Regions from separate parts of the Kitasatospora sp. NPDC048715 genome, predicted to be linked through region 4. Evidence: riboswitches for the same ligand, from Rfam matches in the RefSeq annotation. Region 4 holds a riboswitch; each other region holds the start of a gene.

Region 1 (3,622 bases), on a different contig from region 4:
TGAGCAGGACGATCCCGGCGACCCGCTCGGGCGCGTCCCCGGCGGCCCTGACGACGGTCGCCCCGGTGTAGGAGTTCCCGGCGAGGACGGCGCGCTCGATGCCGAGGTGGTCGAGCAGGGCGAGGACGTCGCCGGCGATCGCGGCCGGGCCGTAGTCGTCCCACTCGACGGAGGACTCGCCGAAGCCCCGCAGGTCCACGGTGACGACGCGGTGGCCGGCGGCGACGAGCAGCGGGCGCAGGTGCCGGTAGGCGGCCCGGCTGTCGAGCATGCCCGGGAGCAGGACGACGGGGGTGCCGTCGCCCCGCCGGGTGTCGTCGAAGGCGATCCGGCCGCCGGGAACGGTCAGGTACTGGGTGCTCGGGGTGATGGTGCCGTTCATGGGGTCCTCCTCGGGCCGCCGGTGCGGGACATCGGCGTGCGGGCCGATAGCCATAAAGCTAAGGCTAATAGCCTTAGCTGTCAAGCGAACGGCCGGGTGAGGGGTGGAGCGGGAGGAGCGGGTGGAGAGAGGAAGGGGCGATCAGACTCCCTCCACCTTGAACGGGTCGTGCTCGCTGAGCAGCTTCTCCAGCCTGGCCTGGTCCACCCGGGTGACCATCTCGTTGGACTCCTGCCGGTCCCGGATCACCTTCGCCAGGGTGAACGCCGAGGTGACGGTGTAGAGGAGGCCGATCCCGAGGAAGGCCCTGGTCCACCCGCCGACCGGCAGGTAGGCGATCCCGACGGCGAGGGCGACGCCCGACAGGGCGAAGGAGAGGACGGCCTGGATGTGGTACGCGGCCGTGGTGCGGGTCTGCATCGATGTGCTCATGGCGCCAGGATGTGGCCGCCCGGCCGGGGCGCACATGAGTAGGAGTACTCAGATGGGGCCGTGCGCGAGGGGGGTGTTCGCCGGTGTCGTTCGTTGACGTCCGATCACTTTGCCCTAGGCTGCTCCGAACGGATGGCTTGGAATCAGAGCCTCCTAGGATTAACGTTTGATAACGCAGCGCGGTTGTCAACGCCGTACCCAGACGGCACCGTGCGCCGTCGCCTAATCCCGCCGACCCGCCTCCGGGCAGGTCAGGGAGCCGGGGAACCATGTTCCTTGGGGTGAATCGGCGGGGCTCCGGCCCAGCCGTAGGAGACCTTCCTGCTCCGAACCCGTCAGCTAACCCGGTAGGCGCGAAGGAAGGAAAGGAGCGCGCCTCCGTGGCGTCGACGCACACCCCGGCACACCCGGCCGGCTTCGCAGCCGGTACCCAGCTCCTCGACCACCCCGGCACGGACGGCCCCGAGGCCTTCGGCCCGGAGGACTTCCCCGCGGAGGTCGAGACCAACCGCCACCGGATGCCGCGTCAGACCCGCGGAGCCTCCCCACTGCTCGGCGTCACCGCCGTCGCCGCCACCCTGGGCGCCACCGGCTTCGCCTCGGCGACCCCGGCCGCCGCCCCCGCCGTCGAGGCCCCGGACGAGACCCCGGTCGCCCTCTCCGCCGACCCCGGCCTCGCGCTCGCCGCCCGCATCCAGCACCAGGCCGACAGCCAGCGCACCGCCGCCGAGGAGACCGCCCGGCTCCAGGCCGCGCAGGAGGCGGAGGCCAAGGCCGTCGCCAAGGAGGCCGAGGCCAAGCGCGCCGCCGAGGAGGCCGAGCGGGTCAAGGCCGCCGCCCTCACCCTCCCGGTGAAGGACTACCGGCTCTCCGCCCACTACGGCCAGAGCGCCCGCTACTGGGCCAACCTGCACACCGGCCTGGACTTCGCCGCCGACACCGGCACCCCGGTCTACGCGCTCGGCCAGGGCACCATCACCTCGGCCGGCTGGGCCGGCTCGTACGGCTACCGGATCGTCGAGACCCTGCCCGACGGCACCGAGATCTGGTACTGCCACCTCTCCTCGATCACCAAGGGCTCCGGCAAGGTCGCCCCCGGCCAGCAGATCGGCAAGGTCGGCGCGACCGGCAACGTCACCGGGCCGCACCTGCACATGGAGGTCCGCCCCGGCGGCGGCGCCCCGGTCGACCCGGAGCCCTGGCTCCAGCAGCGCGGCCTCAACCCCTGACCCGCGCGAGAAACCCGACGCACCCGCGAGAAACCCGACGCACCCGCGAGAGGCCCGCGCACCCGCGCGAGAGAACCCGACGCGCACGCGAGAAGGCCCCGGCCCGGAGCAGCCGCTCCGGGCCGGGGCCTTCGTGCGAGGTCTCACTCCTCGGCGGGCAGCTGCGCCAGGTACGCCTCGATCTCCTCCTGGCCCGGCTCCGGCGCCAGCTCCGGGAACTCCGTCACCAGCAGCCGGGGCAGTCCCGGCACCGTCCACCCGCCGAACAGGTCGAGCGCCGCGTCGACCGCCGCCTCCTCGAACTGCCCGAAGTCCCCGGCCAGTTCGTCCGGCATCGGCCGCCCCTGCGCGGTCAGCTCGGCCAGGTTGCGGTAGCTGCGCCGCATCAGGCCCTGCTCCAGCAGCCGCCGGGCGCCGTCGGTGGCCATGCCGACCGACAGCACCCGGCCCGGGCCCCAGCCCTGTTCGTCCGGCTCGTCCAGCCAGCCGGCCGGCACCAGCGCCTCGTACGCGGCCAGCCGGTCCTCCTCCGCGAGCTCCGCGAAGCCGGCCAGCCAGTCCCGCACCGCCGCCCCGTCCGTGACGTCCACCCCGTACGCGTGCAGCAGCACCGCGTACAGCCGGGGCCAGGTCACCAGGTCGGCGCGGCGCAGCAGCCCGGCCGCGACCTCGCCCTGCCACTCGGCCTCCTCGTGCAGCCGCTCCTGGCGCTTGGCGTTCAGCCGCCGGGCCGCCCGCTGGTGGTCGATCAGCAGCCGGACGGCGTCGCCGTAGGCGAGCGGGTCCTCCTCGGGTGCGGGTTGGACGTACAGGTGGAGCCGCTCGTACAGCAGGTGCTCCACCGCGTCGGAGGTCAGTTCCGGCCAGCCGTCGTGCATCCTGCCGTCGCCCAGCTCCAGCAGCGCCAGCACCGCGCGCAGCGGCGCCTCGGCCACCGGCGCGCGGTCCTGCCCGGCCGCCCAGGCGAGCAGGTCGGCGGCCTTGGTGCGGGGGGCGAGCCGCAGGTCTTCGTCGTTCATAGTCCGAACGGTAGCCGCCGGGCGGGGATAGGGTCGGCAGCCATGGTCCCCGTACGACTCACCGGCCCGCGACTGGCCGTCCGCGAGTACCACCTCACCGAGGGCGACGTGGACGCGCTGCACGCGCTGTTCGGCGACCCGGAGGTCACCCGCCACCTGCCCTTCGGGCCGAGCGGCCGGGAGGACTGCGCCGACCAGATCGAGCTCTACCTGGAGGAGGCGATGGCCGAGGAGCGGGACACCTACCGGCTCGCCGTCACCAGGCTCGCCGACGCCGAGGAGCCGGCGGACGCGACGCCGATCGGGCAGGCCTCGCTCACCCTGGACGGGCACCGCGCCGCTCAGCTCGGGTGCGTGCTGGCCCGCGGGTCCTGGGGCCGCGGCTACGCGGGCGAGACCGTCGGCCTGCTCTGCGACTTCGCCTTCGGCGCCCTGGACCTGCACCGGCTGGCCGCCCGGGTCGCCGTGGACAACGCCGCCTCCGTGAAGGTGCTCACCGGGCTGGGCTTCCGGCTGGAGGGCCGGCTGCGGCACGACGCGTTCAAGGACGGCGTCTGGTC
Region 2 (3,622 bases), on a different contig from region 4:
GCCACCAGGAGGCCCGCGCAGATCAGCATCGCGGTGTGGAAGGCGGAGTCGACCGCGGAGGGCACCCGGTAGGCGTCGCCGCTCAGCCCGGCCAGCGCCGGCAGGGCGGCCACCGCGAGCAGGCCGGCCGCGCGGGCGGCGGCGTTGTTGACCCCGCTGGCGATGCCGGCGTGCCGGACCTCGACGGCGGCCAGCACGGTCGCCGTCAGCGGCGCGACCAGCAGCGTCATCCCGCAGCCCAGCACCGTGACGGCGGGCAGCACGTCCACCCAGTACGAGGAGCCGGGGCCGATGCGCAGCATCAGCAGCACCCCGGCGGCGCACAGCAGGGGGCCGACGGTCAGCGGGACGCGCGGGCCGATCCGTTTGCCGAGGCGCCCGGCGCGCGCGGACAGCGCCAGCATCAGCACGGTGATCGGCACCAGGGCGAAGCCCGACACCAGCGGCGAGAACCCGGACACGATCTGGAGCTGCACCACCAGCAGGAAGAAGACCCCGCTGAACGCCGCGTACACGCACAGGGTGACCAGGTTCACCGCGGTGAACAGCCGGGAGGAGAACAGCCCGAGCGGCAGCATCGGTTCGGGGGCGCGGCGCTCGACGGCCACGAAGGCGACGCCGAGCGCCACCCCGATCACCCCGCTGACCCAGACCGCCGGGGACAGGCCCTCGCCGGCCGCAGTCAGCGCGTAGGTGATCGCGCCGAGCGCGAGGGCGGCGAGCACGGCGCCGAGCACGTCGAAGCGGCCGGTGGCGGCCTCGTCCCGGGTCTCCGGCACCGACCGGGTGGTCACCGCGATCACGGCGGCGGCGAGCGGCAGGTTCAGCAGGAAGATCCAGCGCCAGCCGGGGCCGTCCACCAGCCAGCCGCCGAGGAAGGGGCCGATCGCGGCGGACACCCCGCCGAGGCCGGACCAGAGCCCGACCGCGGCCGAGCGGTCGTCGGGGTGGAAGACGGCCTGGAGCATGGCGAGCGAGCCGGGGGTGAGCAGCGCCCCGCCGATGCCCTGGACGGCGCGGGCGGCGATCAGCACGTGGATGTTCGGCGCCGCGGCGCAGGCCGCGGAGGCGATGGCGAACCAGACCACGCCGATCAGGAAGACCTTGCGCCGCCCGTACCGGTCGCCGAGCGCGCCGCCGAGCAGGATCAGGCCCGCCAGGGTGAGCAGATAGGCGTTCAGAGTCCATTGCAGGGACGCCAGGGAGGCGCCGAGGTCGGCGCCGATCCGGGGCAGGGCGACGTTCACGACGGTGCCGTCGAGCATCGCCATGCTGGAGCCGAGCACGGTCGCCAGTAGTACCCAGCGACCCTGCGCGGTGCCCAGGCGCAGGGTGCCGGCCTCGGAGGTGGCCACGGGCGAATCCTGCGCTGCCGGGGCGCACGTGACAAGGGTCACCGGTGGGTGTGTTGACGGTCGGCGGTGCGTGAACGGGTGGCTGCGTTCCGTCGCCGATCTCGGCGCAGGGTCGTGGATCAGTGGCGGGGGGTGAATGGGTTGTGTACGCACCGTGGGGTCCGGTCTGCGGAGGGTCACCGGAACGGGGGAGATGGTTGCCCTTTCAAGAGATCGACATTGCTTCACCCGAACGGATGGGTTTTAGTTCAGCGACCGCCCGGCCAGTCCGGACGGATCCACCGGGTGGAACGCCGAGTCCTGCCGCTGCCCGGTGGTTCGAAACGAACTCTGTACGGCAGGAGCGGGGGACCCACAGGTAAGTCGCCGGACCGGAGTTCGCGCCTCAGGGCGCGGGCGTCCAGGACCGGCTAGGGGTGAAGCCGCGCATGCGGCCGGGCAACTCCAGCCCGAACCCGACAGCTCACCTCGCAGGCGTCGGAGAGGAAAATTCCATGCCTGCTCAGGCTCGTCGTATCGCCCTGCCCCGCGCCGCCCGAATCGGCATCGCGACCGCCGTCACCGGTGTCTCCTTCGCCCTCCCGCTCGTCACCGCGGTGAGCGCCCAGGCCCACACTGTTCCGGCCGCCCCGGCCGCGCAGGCCGCCGCCTCCACGGACGCCAAGCCGGCCGCGCCGGCCGCTGCCCCGGCCACCCCGGCCGCGCAGGAGAGCTACCGCGTCGTCAGCGGAGACACCCTGTCCAAGATCGCCGACGCCAAGAACGTCGAGGGCGGCTGGCGCGCGCTGTACGAGCAGAACCGCTCGGTCGTCGGTGCCGACCCGAACCTGATCTTCCCGGGCCAGCAGCTCGCGCTGTCGGGCCACGCCGCCGCGCCGGCCGCCGACGCCGCCCCGGCCAAGCCGGCCGCCCCGGCGAAGCCCGCCCAGCCGGCCGCCCAGGCGACCCAGGCCGCCAAGCCGCAGGCCCAGGTCCAGGTGAAGACCGAGGCCGCCAAGCCGTCCGCCCAGCTCCAGACCCAGCTGCAGGTCGCCGCTCCGGCTGCGGTCGTGACCGCCACTCCGGTCGCCGCCGCCACCTCCGGCTTCGTCGCCCCGCTGGCCAACCCGAGGCTCGGCACCGCCTACGGCGTGGCCGGCTCGATGTGGGCCTCCGGCCACCACACCGGCCAGGACTTCGTCGCCTCCACCGGCACCCCGCTGCGCGCCGTCGCCAACGGCGTCGTGGTCAAGGCCGGCAACGGCGGCGCCTACGGCAACGAGGTCGAGATCAAGCTCGCCGACGGCCACTACGCCGAGTACGCGCACCTCTCCTCGATCGGCGTGAGGATCGGTCAGGCCGTCACCGCCGGCCAGCAGATCGGCCTCTCCGGCGCCACCGGCAACGTGACCGGCCCGCACCTGCACTTCGAGATCCGCAACGGCTCGGAGTACGGCTCGGACATCAACCCGGTCGCCTACCTGCGCGCGCACGGCGTCGCGCTCTGACCCGGGGCCGCTGAGCCCCGAGGGTTTTCGGAACCACCGCTGCTGCGGGGCGAATCGATCCTCCGGGATGGTCATGTCGGGTGACCGCTCGACCGGGTGATCGCCGCACGGCGGACATGGGCGCGGGACACGCCCAGGCCGGCCCGGCCGCACGAGGACCTCCTCGTACGGCCGGGCCGGCCGCTGCCGTTTCCGGGCCCGTCCGGTCGTGCCCCGGCCGTCCGGCGGGTTCCGGAGCGTCGTTCGACCGGTCGAACGCGGCGTCAACCCGACTGCTCCGGAGGGCCGTCGGCCCGATCGCGGGGCTGCTCCGGCGCGCCATGCTGTCGGACGGTCAGCGTCCGGCCGGTCCGGCGGTCGGGCGGGTCCGGGAGGCGAGGAGGCCGGATGGCGGTCCGGAGCGGGGACGTGGCGGGGGAGAAGGCCGGGCGGGAGCGGCCGGGTACGGGCGGCGTCGACCGGCTGAAGGCGGACTCGGTCGGCCTGGTCGGCGTGGTGTTCATGGCGCTCGCCACCGCCGCCCCGATCACCGCGATGACGGGCAACCTGCCGATCATCGTCGGGCAGGGCAACGGCGCCGGCGCGCCCGCCGCGTACGTCGTGGCGACCGTGGTGCTGACGGTGTTCTCGGTCGGGTACGTGGCGATGGCCCGGCACATCACCGCGGCCGGCGCGTTCTACGGCTACGTCTCGCACGGGCTGGGCCGGGTGGTCGGGATGGCCTCGGGGCTGCTCGCGGTGCTGGCGTACGTCGTCACCGAGGCCTCGGCCCTCGGCTTC
Region 3 (3,622 bases), on a different contig from region 4:
CCTCGATGGAGACCAGCGGGTAGGCGGCGACCAGCTCGGCGTAGTACTCGATGAGCTCGGCGGCGGTGAGGTCCTTGCCCTCGAACTGGTAGGCGCCGTCCTCGTAGAACTCGGAGGAGGCGACGTCCAGGGCCAGCGCGACGTCACGGCCGGGCACGTAGCCGGCCTTCTCGATGGCCTCGACGATGAGGTCCAGGGCCTCGCGGTTGGAGTCCAGGTTCGGGGCGAAGCCGCCCTCGTCGCCCAGGCCGGTGGACAGGCCGCGCTCCTTCAGCACGCCCTTGAGCGTGTGGTAGACCTCGACGCCCCAGCGGACGGCCTCGGAGAAGGACTCCGCGCCGATCGGGGCGATCATGAACTCCTGGATGTCGACGTTGGAGTCCGCGTGCGACCCGCCGTTGAGGATGTTCATCATCGGGACCGGCAGGACGTGCGCGTTCGGGCCGCCCAGGTAGCGGAACAGCGGCAGGTCGCTGGCCTCGGAGGCGGCGTGCGCGACGGCCAGCGAGACGCCCAGGATGGCGTTGGCGCCGAGCGAGGACTTGTCCGGGGTGGCGTCCAGGTCCAGCATGGCCTGGTCGATCAGGCGCTGCTCGGTGGCGTCGTAGCCGACCAGCTCCGGGCCGATCTGCTCGATGACGGCCAGGACGGCCTTCTCGACGCCCTTGCCGAAGTAGCGGTTCTTGTCACCGTCACGCAGCTCCAGCGCCTCGAAGGCACCGGTGGAAGCACCCGACGGGACAGCGGCACGACCCGTGCTGCCGTCGTCGAGGCCGACCTCGACCTCGACCGTGGGGTTGCCGCGGGAGTCGAGGATCTCACGGGCTACGACGACATCGATGGACGGCACGAGGCATCTCCTTGCGGAAGCAGGGTCCGGTCTGACGGTGGTGCTGTCAGCAGGACGATTGCGGAGTCGTTACGACCAGAGCCTAACCGCCCGGGCTCCCGGGGCCACGTCCGCCTCGGTCCCGTCTCAGCGTGTGGCCCCACTACCCACCGGTAGTTCACCTGCTTGTCCCAGCTTGTCCCACCGGAGCGGGCGAATGCGGACGAAGGGGACCGGTAGGACCGGTCCCCTTCGGACGGCGGGGTGAGGCGGCGTCGGCACCGGGCGCGGCGGGCGGGCCGGCGGCGGGCGGGCAGGCGTCGAGCGGGCCGGCTCAGCCGAGGTGCAGCACCTGGCCGGGCATGATCAGGTTCGGGTCGCCGCCGACCGTGCCGTGGTTCTGCTCGTACAGCGCGTGCCAGCCTCCGGACACGCCCTGGGCGGCGGCGATGGTCGACAGGGTGTCACCGGCGCGGACGGTGTAGTCGTGGCCGGTGGCCTGCGGGGCCGACTGCGCGGCCTGCGGGGCGTACTGCGGCTGGGCGGCGGCCTGGCCGGCGTACTGCTGGTAGACGCTCTGGTGGCTGGTCCAGTACCAGGCGCCGTTGCTCTGGTACCAGTACACCTTGGCGTCGGCGTCCCAGCCGGCCTTGCCGGAGAAGCCCGGGGTCTGCGGCTGCGCCTGCTGCTGCGGGGCGGCCTGCTGGACCGGCTGCGCGGCGGGCTTCGAGGCCTGCTTCGGGGCCTGCTTCTGGGCGGCGGGCTGCTGCGCGACCGGCTTCTCGGCCGGCTTGGCGGCGGGCTTCGGGGTCTGCTGCTTGGGCGCGGACTGCGGCTTGGCGTCCGAGGAGGTGTCGACCGCGGCCGGGGCGCCGCCCTTGGTCAGACCGGCCTTCTGGGAGCAGACCGGCCAGGCACCCGGGCCCTGCGAGGCCAGCACCTTCTCGGCGACCGAGATCTGCTGGGCCTTGCTGGCCTGGTTGGCCTGCGGCGCGTAGGCGGTGCCGCCGTACGCCTTCCAGGTGCTGGAGGTGAACTGGAGGCCGCCGTAGAAGCCGTTGCCGGTGTTGATGCTCCAGTTGCCACCGGCCTCGCACTGGGCGACGGCGTCCCAGGTGGAGGCGGGGGCGGCGGAGGCACCGGTGGCGGTGAGGAGCGGCATCGCGAGTCCGACGCCGGCCACACCGGCGACGGCGATGGCCTTCTCGGCCTGGGTGCGACGACGGTGACGGCCAGTTCCAACGAACAGCATGAAGAGGTCCCTCTCCGCACGCCTGCGAGGTGAGCTGTCGGGTTCGGACCGGGAGGTGGCCCGGCCGCCGTATGCGGAAACGATTCCGCTCGGGCGGCTTCACCCCAAGCCGTGGGGAGACGGCAACAAACCTGGTTCCCCCGCCCCTGCCCAGGGTTCTGGTCGGTTTCCCGTGACGCGGCGGGCAGGACTCGGCGTTCCGCGTACGAGGTCCGCAGCTGCGAACTCCAGGGAGAGTAGACAGATCATCAGACCAATCACAAGCTCATATCGTCGATATCACACAATAATTACGGCGCGTGTTCGATCGCCTACCAACGGCGGTGTTATGTCCGGATTGATGGGTGTTCACACCCCCGCCGGCAGGTGGTTCGCGACGTCCCGTCAGGGCGATCTCAGCACGTCGGAGGCGTGGCGGGAGCGTGCGGAGAGGCCTGCGGAGAGGCCTGCGAAGGAGCGTGCGGAGGGGTCTGCGGAGAGGCGTGCGGGGAACGGCTCTCCGGACTGAATTCCACCGGGAGTTCGCGCAGCCCACGCATGATCAGACCACCGCGCCACCGCAGGTCGTCCGCGTTTTCCGCGAGCCGGAGATCGGGCAGCCGGGAAAGCAGCGTGGTCAGCGCGGCACGACCCTCCAAGCGGGCGAGCGGAGCGCCGATGCAGTAGTGGATGCCGTGCCCGAAGCCCAGGTGGGGGTTGTCCGTCCGGGCCAGGTCCAGGGTGTTCTCGGCCGCGAACCGGGCCGGGTCGCGGTCCGCCGCGGCGAGCACCACCAGCACCGGGTCGCCGACCGGGATGTCCACCCCGCCGATGGTCAGCGGACGGGTCGCGAACCGCCAGGTCGCCATCTCCACCGGCCCGTCGTATCGCAGGAGTTCCTCGATCCCGGTCTCCAGCAGCGCGCTCTCCCCGCGGGCCACCGACTCCTGCAGCAACCGGCGCTGCTCCGGATTGCGCAGCAGGGCGTACGTGCCGTTGCCGATCAGGTTCACGGTGGTCTCGAAACCCGCGAACAGGAGGATGAAGGCCATCGCCGCGGCCTCGTTCTCGGTCAGGTGCTCACCGTGGTCACTGGCCCGGATCAGGCCCGAGATCAGGTCGTCCCCGAGGTCCGCTCGCTTGCGGTGGATCAGCTCCAGCAGGTACGCCCGCATCCGCTTCACCGCCCGCCCCACGCCGCCGCGCTGCCCGCCGCCGTGGCCCGGCTTCGTGTGGCGCACCATCATCCCGGCCCAGTCCCGGAAGTCGTCCTGGTCCTCGGCCGGCACGCCCAGCAGGTCGCAGATCGCGTAGATGGGGAGCGGGAAGGCGAACTCGTGGATCAGGTCCGCCGAACCGCGCTGCGCGAAGCCGTCGATCAGCCGGTCGGTGAGCTGCTGCACCCGCGGCTCGAACTCCGCCACCCGGCGCGGGGTGAACGCCTTCGACACCAGCCGGCGCAGCCGGGTGTGGTCCGGCGGGTCGATGTTCAGCAGGTGGGTCATCAGGTCCGCCTGCCGCTCCCCCGGGATGCCCACCCGGCCGGTGCGGTGCGCCTGCTC
Region 4 (3,622 bases):
TCCCGGCCGGCGCCCCGGCCCTGGTGCTCGCCGTGCCCGCGACCGCCGGGCCCGAGTCCCGCTCGGTCGTCGAGGAGTTGCTCTCGATCGTCCGCACCGAGCAGAACGGCGTCCGGACCGCGGTCGGCTACCTGCCCGGCAACGGCGGCGAGGGCGCGGGCGGCGAGGACCGCACCGTGGCCGAGCTGCTGGCCATGGCGGCCGAGGCCGGGCTGCCGACGCCCGTCCTGGTGCCGCTGGTGCCCGGCCCGCACACCTTCCTGACCGAGCTTCACGCGCTCGCCGCCGAGTACGGCGCGCCCGTCACCGACCCGCTGGGCCCGCACCCGCTGCTGGCCGAGGCCGTGCACGTCCGGCTGTCCGAGGCCGGGCTGGCCCGGGCCGACCGCGCCCGGCTGTTCGCCATCGCGACCGCCGCGGACGGCGTGGTGCTGACCACCGTCGGCGGCGAGGACGCGGCCGCGGCGGCCGGCATCACCGGCGTGCTGCTGGCCGCCCGACTGGCCGTGCCGGTCGTCGCCGCCGCGCTCGACGTGCCCGGCTCGGTGGCCGCGGCCGTCAACCACCTCAGGGACACCGGCTCGCAGCGCCCGGCGCTGGCCCCGCTGGTGATCGGCCCGGAGGCGGACTCCGAGCTGCTCGCCACCGCCGCCGAGGAGACCGGCTGCCCGTCGGCCGCGCCGCTGGGCTCGTACCCGTCGGTCGGCCAGCTGATCGCCTCCACCTACCTGGCGGCGCTGCCCGCGCCGTCCCCGGAGGACCTGGCACGGGCCGAGGCGGAGGCGGCGGCCGCCGCCGAGGCCGAGGGGGCCCTGGAGGGCGTCCGCGGCGCCCACGCGGCCTCCCAGGGGCCCGCAGGGCGGTAGTCGACGTCGCGCGCCGGTTCGCGCGCTCCGAAGGGCCCGGAACGGCATGCGTTCCGGGCCCTTCGGTTTTGCTCCGCCCGCCCATGGCCGTCCCGCGCGGAAGTCGGACGGCGGCGAAGTGGAATGTCCGTTCTGGCCTTTTTGAAAGGAAATAGGAAACGCGGTCGCGGGCGCTCGCATCACAGCCGCCGCATCATCCGCCGGGGCGCTCCGGCCCGCGATTCGACGCGCCGTCACACCACTTCTGAAGTGCTGCCAGTTGTGGGCTTCCACAACAGGGTTGCTTGAAAACGATCATTTACGATCATGGAGAGCGGCAATTTTGGCAGTTCCCACTAAACCGTGATGCGCATCACAGCCATTTGCAGTTTGAACTTAAGTCTGATTAACGTGCTCCCCGTTCGTGACCACACGAACCCGGTTCATCCGCGACGCCGAGTCCTGCCGTCGGATGTCCTGGCAGCGCGAAATCGCACCACGGCAGGAGCGGGGGACCCACAGGTAAGTCGCCCCGGACCGATCTCCGGAACGGTCCAGGGCTAGGGGTGAAGCCGCGCCCACAGCGCGGCCGGGCAACTCCAGCCCGAATCCGACAGCTCACCTCGCAGGCGTGGGAGAGGACCGCGTCTTCATGCTGCCCACCAACGGCACTCGTCTGTCCAGCCGCACCCGTCGCGTGATCGCCGCCCTCGGCGTCGCGGGCGTCGGCCTCACCGTCCCCTGCATCGCCTCCGGCACCGCCTCCGCCGCCACCGTCGCCACCTGGGACAAGGTCGCCCAGTGCGAGAGCGGCGGCAACTGGAGCATCAACACCGGCAACGGCTTCTACGGCGGCCTCCAGTTCACCTCCAGCACCTGGTCCGCCTTCGGCGGCACCGCCTTCGCGGCGCGCGCCGACCTGGCCACCAAGGACCAGCAGATCGCCGTCGCCGAGAAGGTCCTCGCCTCGCAGGGCCCCGGCGCCTGGCCGGTGTGCTCGGTCCAGGCCGGCCTCACCAAGGGCGGCGCCGCGGCCGCCGTCGACACCTCGGCGGGCTCCACCGCCGGCTCGACCACCGCCAAGCCCGCGCAGCCCGCGCAGAGCGCCAAGCCGGCCGCCCCGGCCGCCAAGCCCGCTCCGCAGACCCAGGCCCCGGCCGCCAAGCCCGCCGCGCCCACCGCGCCCGCCGCGCCCGCCCAGGACGGCACGCAGGCCAGCACCGACTCCACCGCCTCCGGAAACCGGAGCGACTGGGTCCAGAAGCGCCAGCAGCAGGCCCAGAACGGCGACTACACCGTGGTCGAGGGCGACTGGCTGTCCGCGATCGCCGACCAGCACAAGGTGCAGGGCGGCTGGCAGCGGCTGTACGAGCTCAACCGCGGCACCCTGACCGAGGGTCCGGACAGCATCTACCCGGGCCAGCAGCTGTCCTTCGGCGGCAACGGCCAGGCCCAGGCCGGCCAGTCCGCCACCGGCAAGTCCGGCTCGGACTTCACCTGGTTCGACCGCTCGCAGAAGTCCGGCCAGTCCGCGAACGGCGGTGCCGTGAACGCCCAGCCGACCGCGCAGGCCCAGACCCCGGCCGCCAAGCCGTCCACCAAGCCGGCCGCCAAGCCCGCTCCGCAGACCCAGGCTCCGGCCCAGACCCAGACCCAGGCTCCGGCCGCCACCGGCAGCATGGCCGCCGCGGTCTCCTTCGCCGAGTCGAAGGTCGGTCAGGCGTACGTCTACGGCGGCACCGGCAACGGTGGCTGGGACTGCTCCGGCCTGACCCAGGCCGCGCTGCGCGCCGCGGGCGTCTCCGTCCCGCGCGTCGCCGCCGACCAGGCCGCCGCCAGCACCCACGTCTCGCTGGACAGCCTCCAGCCGGGCGACCTGCTGTTCTGGTCCAACAACGGCAAGGACTCCGGCGTCTACCACGTCGCGATCTACGTCGGCAACGGCAAGTACGTCGAGGCCGCCAACCCGAGCTCGGGCGTCCGCGAGCAGAGCATCGCCAACTGGGCCCCGGACTTCGCCGGCCGGGTCTGAGAACGGCGAACAGCTGACGGACGGCGGACGACGGATAACAGCTGACAGATAACAGATAACAGATTTCATCATCTGTCAGCTGTCGTCCGAACGTTGACCGCCCACGCCCCCGGGGAGAGTCTGGTCGCTCCTCCCCGGGGGTTCCGGCATGCCTCCGGCCGTACCTCGTGGCAAATCCCCGCGGTGAAGCTCCGTGCTGAATCCCCACGGCGAATCCCCATGGCGAAGCCCCTGCTGAATCACCACGACGAATCCCCGTGGTGAATCCCCGCCCCAACGGGCATGCTGCTGCTCTGCACCCGAGGAGGAGTCACATGGCCCAGGTCACCGTCACCCTCGACGCGAACCTCGCGATCGACGCGATGTTGCTCTCCGGCACCAAGAACCCGCAGGACGCCGTCGAACTGGTCCTGCGCGACTACCTGGCCCGCGGCCGCCGTACCGAGACCCGTACCGGCGAGGCGGCCGACGGGCACCGACCGACCGTCGACCGCCCCACCGCCCAGGAGGGCTGACCGCCCGACGGCCCGGGCGGCCGACCGCACGCACGCACGCCGAAGGGCCCCGGGGAGCAACCGCCCTCCGGGGCCCTTCCGTCGGCCGTGACGGCCGGGGTTCAGCGCGCGCAGGCCCCGGTGGACCCGCGCATCACCAGCTCCGGCTGGAACATGAACTCGCCGCGCTGGGCCGCGTTTCCGCCGACCTCCTCCAGCAGCGCGTCGACCGCCGCCGTGGCCATCGCCTC

The links. A riboswitch is a leader RNA that binds a small molecule or an ion and turns the genes downstream of it on or off. The one in region 4 is predicted to bind cyclic di-AMP.
Region 1: linked by a shared signal. The riboswitch ahead of ACGFSC_RS34640 (M23 family metallopeptidase) and the one ahead of ACGFSC_RS22510 (transglycosylase family protein) in region 4 are both predicted to bind cyclic di-AMP.
Region 2: linked by a shared signal. The riboswitch ahead of ACGFSC_RS33405 (LysM peptidoglycan-binding domain-containing M23 family metallopeptidase) and the one ahead of ACGFSC_RS22510 (transglycosylase family protein) in region 4 are both predicted to bind cyclic di-AMP.
Region 3: linked by a shared signal. The riboswitch ahead of ACGFSC_RS39780 (transglycosylase family protein) and the one ahead of ACGFSC_RS22510 (transglycosylase family protein) in region 4 are both predicted to bind cyclic di-AMP.

The regions. Positions count from the first base shown of each region.
Region 1 covers NZ_JBICVH010000021.1:213,656-217,277, forward strand. Annotated here, with positions in the region: gene ACGFSC_RS34630 (alpha/beta hydrolase) at 1-382, opposite strand, end outside; gene ACGFSC_RS34635 (YiaA/YiaB family inner membrane protein) at 524-814, opposite strand; cyclic di-AMP (ydaO/yuaA leader) riboswitch at 1,024-1,182, shown strand; gene ACGFSC_RS34640 (M23 family metallopeptidase) at 1,195-2,043, shown strand; gene ACGFSC_RS34645 (hypothetical protein) at 2,187-3,062, opposite strand; gene ACGFSC_RS34650 (GNAT family protein) at 3,105-3,622, shown strand, end outside.
Region 2 covers NZ_JBICVH010000020.1:202,764-206,385, reverse strand. Annotated here, with positions in the region: gene ACGFSC_RS33410 (MFS transporter) at 1-1,355, opposite strand, end outside; cyclic di-AMP (ydaO/yuaA leader) riboswitch at 1,647-1,847, shown strand; gene ACGFSC_RS33405 (LysM peptidoglycan-binding domain-containing M23 family metallopeptidase) at 1,850-2,842, shown strand; gene ACGFSC_RS33400 (APC family permease) at 3,230-3,622, shown strand, end outside.
Region 3 covers NZ_JBICVH010000028.1:127,862-131,483, reverse strand. Annotated here, with positions in the region: gene eno (phosphopyruvate hydratase) at 1-850, opposite strand, end outside; gene ACGFSC_RS39780 (transglycosylase family protein) at 1,164-2,081, opposite strand; cyclic di-AMP (ydaO/yuaA leader) riboswitch at 2,087-2,255, opposite strand; gene ACGFSC_RS39775 (cytochrome P450) at 2,477-3,622, opposite strand, start outside.
Region 4 covers NZ_JBICVH010000011.1:312,795-316,416, reverse strand. Annotated here, with positions in the region: gene ACGFSC_RS22515 (hypothetical protein) at 1-866, shown strand, start outside; cyclic di-AMP (ydaO/yuaA leader) riboswitch at 1,320-1,490, shown strand; gene ACGFSC_RS22510 (transglycosylase family protein) at 1,477-2,877, shown strand; gene ACGFSC_RS22505 (hypothetical protein) at 3,192-3,392, shown strand; gene ACGFSC_RS22500 (LacI family DNA-binding transcriptional regulator) at 3,494-3,622, opposite strand, start outside.